2 regions of the Oceanobacillus sp. FSL K6-2867 genome follow, and region 1 is predicted to be linked to the other one. Evidence: riboswitches for the same ligand, from Rfam matches in the RefSeq annotation. Region 1 holds a riboswitch; the other holds the start of a gene.
The links. Region 1 has a riboswitch for S-adenosylmethionine ahead of NSQ77_RS18260 (methionine biosynthesis PLP-dependent protein). Riboswitches for the same ligand answer to the same signal wherever they lie in the genome.
Positions count from the first base shown of each region.

Region 2: it holds a riboswitch for S-adenosylmethionine, as region 1 does, so the genes downstream of both, NSQ77_RS16795 (LLM class flavin-dependent oxidoreductase) here and NSQ77_RS18260 (methionine biosynthesis PLP-dependent protein) in region 1, are expected to answer to the same signal.

Region 1 is NZ_CP150144.1:3,787,530-3,790,668, forward strand. It holds gene metC (cystathionine beta-lyase) at 1-596, opposite strand, end outside; gene NSQ77_RS18260 (methionine biosynthesis PLP-dependent protein) at 593-1,711, opposite strand; SAM riboswitch class I at 1,786-1,897, opposite strand; gene NSQ77_RS18265 (hypothetical protein) at 2,049-2,198, opposite strand; gene NSQ77_RS18270 (DNA topoisomerase) at 2,764-3,139, shown strand, end outside.
Region 2 is NZ_CP150144.1:3,480,634-3,483,772, reverse strand. It holds gene NSQ77_RS16800 (alpha-L-glutamate ligase) at 1-416, opposite strand, end outside; gene NSQ77_RS16795 (LLM class flavin-dependent oxidoreductase) at 434-1,489, opposite strand; SAM riboswitch class I at 1,579-1,685, opposite strand; SAM riboswitch class I at 1,813-1,920, shown strand; gene ssuE (NADPH-dependent FMN reductase) at 2,162-2,713, shown strand; gene NSQ77_RS16785 (LLM class flavin-dependent oxidoreductase) at 2,746-3,139, shown strand, end outside.

The DNA.
Region 1 (3,139 bases):
GTTGCACTATGAAGTACGATATCAGCTCCGTGCTCTAATGGGTTTTGGTACAGGGGTGTCATAAATGTATTATCAACAAACGTAAGACAATTGTTTGCCTTCGCGATTTTTACAAGCCCAGCAAGGTCAGTAATATTCATACATGGATTGGAAGGCGTTTCAATATAAATCGCTTTGGTATTCGATTGAATAGCACGTGCTGTTTCATCCAAATCAGTCATATCGACGAAGGTATGATTAATTTGATATCGTTTCAAAACCTCTGATACAAAACGATAGGTCCCGCCGTACACGTCCCCTGTTACTAAAACATGATCACCAGCAGAGAGCAATAAAAGCGCAGAAGAAATGGCTGCCATACCAGAGGCAAATGCAAATCCACGTGTCCCATTTTCAAGTTCTGCAATTTTATCCTCCAATGCTTGACGTGTCGGATTTCCTGACCGGCTGTAATCAAATGGACCAAATGAATCAAAGCTGTTTTGGTGAAAAGTAGATGAAAGGTAAATCGGCGTATTTACTGCACCAGAGCCTGCTGCAACTCGCTGTGATCCATGAATGAATTTCGTTTCCACATGCCGCTTCACTTGATTCATTTTTCACCCTCCTCGTTGAATTTGGATAAAGCTTGCTGTAAATCTGCTTTTAAATCCTCGATATGCTCCAGACCTACAGAGAAACGGAGCAAATGATTGCTTATTCCCCGACGAATTCTTTCCGACTCTGGTATGTCCGCATGAGTTTGTGTTGTTGGATATGTAATAAAGCTCTCTACACCACCAAGACTCTCGGCAAAAACAATTAAATTTAGAGCTGATAGAAATGGATTCACCCACTGTTCCTCTTTAAGAGAGAAGGAAAGCATGCCACCCTTATTCGGATAGAACACATCCGTAACTGCTGGATGTTCTTTTAAAAATCTTGCTATGCTTTGTGCATTTCCCTCATGTCTTTCTACACGGAGCGCTAATGTTTTTAATCCTCTAATAAGTAGCCAGGAATCAACAGGGGAGAGGACTGCACCAGTAGCATTATGATTTTGGGATAACTTTTCACAGGTCTCAGCACCTTTTGCAACGACTAATCCAGCTAACACATCATTATGTCCGCCAATATACTTGGTCGCACTGTGGACAACAATGTCCGCCCCTAGCTGTAGTGGCTGTTGTAAGTATGGTGTTAAAAAGGTATTGTCAACGATGAGTAGAAGGTTGTGCTTCTGTGCCAATTTTGCATAGCTAGGAATATCAATTTCCTGCATTAAAGGATTGGTAGGTGTTTCAATAAAAAGAGCCTTCGTACGCTTATTGATTAACTGCTCTGTTTTTTCAATTGTTTCAAACGTATCATAGGTAGTCTCAATCTGGTAGGTGTCCGCATATTGTTCGAAAATCCGATAGGTTCCACCGTATAAGTCTTCTGGTGCAATGATATGATCACCTGTACGGAACAGAGATAGGACTAATTGAATAGCTGCCATTCCCGAGCTACAGGCAAACCCTGCATCACCAGATTCTAAGTCAGCAATACCTTCCTCTAAAATAGTTCGAGTAGGATTTTTCGTTCTTGTATAATCATATCCTGTTGATTGTCCAAGCCCTTTGTGCTGATAGGCCGTAGATAAATAAATGGGCGGATTAATTGCCCCTGTTTTTTCATCACTCTTATTCCCTAGCTGTACGAATTTCGTTTGTAACCTGCTATTTGTCATGTTTTAGCCTCCAATAGAAAATTAAAAAAGAGCAACCCTCCGATAAGAAGATTGCTCTTAATAGCACAGCATTCTTCTTATCTTCTAAACAACTTGAATAGTTGCTTACTGGAATTAGCACCGGACCGTTATCGGCTGGTTGCTGAGACATCAAAGGGCCAGTCCCTCCGTCTCTCTGGATAAGAATATAAATAGATTTATGTAATTTTTCAAAATTATATTAGTAATACCTTACATTAGAAAAATAAAAAAAGCAAGGGGGATTTCACTTTTTATCTTTGTACAGCAAAAAAGCTAAGTCAAGATGAAGTCAATGACTTAGCTTTTAGTATTGTTGCTACCTTTTTCGTTTGTTTTTCTTATTGTCTAAGTTGAGAAATTCACTGTTTTCACTAGCGAATTCCGTATCATTACCTTGTTTATTATGTTTATTGCGATTGTTTTGTTTTCCTTTATCCTTGTTGCGATTTTTATTTTGCTCAGACATCATCGCACCTCCTGTAAATATTCACGGTGATTTAATATCACCAATGAAGCTAGTTTAACCATTCATGAGTAATTTATAAGTATTATATAAAATACAGGTGGTGGATTATTAATACTCGTTAACCTAAAAAAGGAAGTACATCAGGACATGCCAATCGAGCTGCCATTTGCAGATGGTTTTAACTGTAGATGCGGATTATGATCAGCAGTTTATTTATGGATTGGAAGTTATTCTAATTGGCTTTGAAAATATGTAAGTATGCAAAAAATCCGACCCAGTCTATGCAAATGATTTTGATGGAGATAGAAAAGAAGTATTTTTTAACCATAATAATGCTGAGAGCATTTATATCATATAAGAGAGAAAATTAAAATTGGTTGAATTAAAATAAAAACGTAATAGAAAGTGGTCATCCAACCAATCTAAGCCATATACGGGATAGGAATCAATTAGAAAAAAAGGGCAATCTATGGCATAATGAGATATCGAACGAATGTTTCTAGTAGAGGAGTTAATAGAGAAAAACGAACGGCTTTGGCATAAAAGGAAAGGGGATGAATTCGAAATGGGAGTCCGATTAATACTTGCAGAAAAACCATCCGTCGCAAAAAATATTGCAGACGCATTGAAAATTAAAACAAAAAAAGATGGCTATTTTGAGGGAGATAACTATTTGATCACTTGGGCGTTTGGTCATCTTGTAGAGTTATACGATGCGAAGGACTATGATGGTAAAATGCGAAGCTGGAAAATGGATAATTTTCCTTTTATCCCTTCTGAATTTAAATATAAAGTGAAAAGCAATCCGCGAAATCGAGCACGAACAGATGGCGGAGCTGCAAAGCAGTTAAAGATAATCCACTCTCTAATGAGAAGAAACGATGTGGAGGCAATTATTTCAGCATGTGATTATGATCGAGAAGGGCAATTGATTGGAGATA
Region 2 (3,139 bases), 310 kb from region 1:
TTATGCTTCGTTATAAATTTCTTCCCTTCAAATGCCTGTGCTGCTTGTAAAATATTCTCTCTTCCAACAGCAGCAATTGTTTTCGGTGTCTTAACTCCATACTTTTCAAGCTCAAGGTATTGCAAAACCTTGCTTACTTCAAGCTGCAATGCACGGCTTCCATTGATTACTGTTCTTCCATGATGCTCTAACCATGCAAGAACAGCATTCGTTAATTCTGGTGCAAACCGATTTCCACGTGTGTGTGACGAAGCACTCATTCGATTGTAAAAAATCCCTTCTGGAGGTGCTGTGCTCAAATCAATCTTACCGCTATCAAGCAACCAATCTTCAAAAGGCAAATTAAGCTCTTCTAATCGTTTCAGCAGATGTTCAGTCCACTCATTATTTTCATGGATGACATATATTTTACTCATTTTTATTCTCCCCTAACTTAAATACTCGTTAATGATTTTCGTATTTCCTCAACCTTTGGCATCACTTGATTTGCAAAGCGCTCCAGCTCTTCAAGCTGTGGCGAGCATTGTAATAATAGTTGATCTACTCCAGCCTCTTCATAAGCTAAAATTCGCTTGGCAATTTGTTCCGGTGTTCCAACAAGGTTTGGTCGCAAGCCTCGGTTTGACACTGAATAATCTTGCAATTTCAGCTGTTGTTCAAGCTCTGACTTCGCAGTAAAATCCTTCATTCCTGCATAACCAGCTGCATCTTTAACTGTCGTAATGCGTTTTAATTCTTCCTGTGCCTCTTCCTCCGTATCTCTGCAAATGACATAGGCAGCCATACTAAATGATTGCAATGCTTCTTTTTCAGCCTTCTTTCTGCGTTCCTTCATATCTTCAATTTTAGTCTTAACTTCTTCCACTGTACCGCCATGCATCACATATGCATCACAATAGGAAGTAATAACCTGCTTTCCTTTTTCACTCTCACCACCAGCATATAAAATAGGATTCGGCCGCTGAATTGGCTTTGGTGATAAATTCGTATTTGCAATGTTATAAAACTTTCCATCATAAGAAAATGTGTCTTCTGTTGTCCATAGTCCTTTTAAAACCTCTAAAAACTCACTTGTACGATTATAGCGATCATTATGTTCTGTAAATTCTCCGCCATATTGCTTTGCCTCTTCCTCCCACCAGCCAGAGACAACATTTAAAGTGAAACGGCCATTGCTGATACGGTCAATGTTTGCAGCCATTTTTGCCGTTACTGCCGGGTTATGAAATACTGGACGGACCGCGGTCATAATTTCAATTTTATCGGTAACTGCTGCTAGTGCGGCCGCTGTCGTCCATGCTTCAATTGAATCAGCTTCAATCCCTTTAATATCATTCAAATATAGTTCAGCAATTAATGTTGTATCATAGCCTAACTTTTCAGCATGCTGAATGACTTCCTTGGCATAACCATATGTCGGTGGCATGTTTTCATCTTCTACATTTCTTAGCCATCCGCCAAAAATCGGTAACCAAAATCCATATTTCATTTTTCCATCTCCCCCTTATCTCTGTTCAGCAAAAAAACCTCTATTCTAAGATAAGAATAGAGGTTTTACATGTTATCTATGTATGCTCTTTCTTATCTTTCAAGCAGTCTGCTTGATGGAATTAGCACAGTATTCTTATAAGAACCTGTTGCCGAGGCTTCCTTGGGCCATGTCCCTCCACCTCTCGTGATAAGATAAATCAAATAATAAAGTTGTTGGTTGAATAATAATATAAAACTTACGAAATGTCAATCAATTAATTCTTATAATTCTTAGTTGACTTATATGATTTGATATATTAGAATATATCCAACAATTAAAAATTCTTATCAAGAGAAGCTGAGGGAACTGGCCCTATGATGCTTCAGCAACCCCTAATTATTATTAGAAAGGTGCTAATTCCAGCGAGATTTTTTCTTGAGAGATAAGAGCTGATAAATGATGTAGTATACCCTCTTTTCTCTTTTTAGAAGAAAAGGGGGTTTTTTGGCCGTATTAAAAATTTGGTATGTACTAATTAAATATTAACTGCAAACTAATGTGCAATCCTTGACAGCAATTATTGCACATACTTGAAGAAAACGATCGAGAAGATAATCCGCAGTTTCTTTTAAGTACGATATTACAGGTGTTTCGCATAGTTCAAATAAAAAGCAAAAGGAGAATGTTTACATGAGTGAAATTATTGTCCTGTCTGGTAGTCCATCTGAATTTTCGAGGTCTGAACAGGTGCTCAAATATTTAGGTGCTTTATTAGAAAGCGAGCAATTTTCAGTAACCCACATTTCCGTAAAAGACGTACCATATGAAGATTTATTTCAAGGGAATTTCAATAGTTCATCTGTTAAAGAAATTGCAGCCAAAATCCAGAATGCCAAAGGACTTATCGTTGGATCTCCAGTGTATAAAGGTGCGTATTCCGGTGTGCTGAAAGCGTTAATTGACATACTGCCGCAGGACATTCTGAAGCATAAGCCAGTACTTCCGCTTATGACAGGCGGAAGTCCTTCCCATTTACTCGCTGTAGAATATACCTTAAAGCCAGTTCTCGCTACACTAAAAGCGCATAATTTAAAAGGTCTTTACCTGCTGGACAGACAAATTGATAAGCAGAAATCTCTTCCAATAATTGATGATGATATTTTGCAACGAACAAAGAAGCAGCTTTATTACTTTATCCAGCTTATAAATAATTCAGCTGCAAGAGAAGCTGTCACGTACTAGGGTTGTTAAAAAATTATAAAAGGAGAACTAATATGACTGCTAAACGTATTTTTTTAAACGCCTTTGATATGAATACTCCTGGACATCAATCACCAGGATTATGGGCACACCCTGATGATCAATCCCATCGTTACAAGGATAGTGAGTATTGGACTAATCTTGCAAAAACATTAGAAAAAGGACGATTCGACGCGGTATTTATCGCAGACGTCCTAGGAACGTATGATGTATATGGCAATTCCCGTGATGCTGCAGTAAAAAATGGGGTCCAATCTCCAGTTAATGATCCATTTTTAATCGTTCCTTATATGGCAGCAGTTACAAAGCATCTTGGTTTTGGAATAACTGCCTCTGTTACACATGAGCACCCATATACGTTTGCACGTAAAATCAGTACATTGGACCATCTAACAAATGGACGTATCG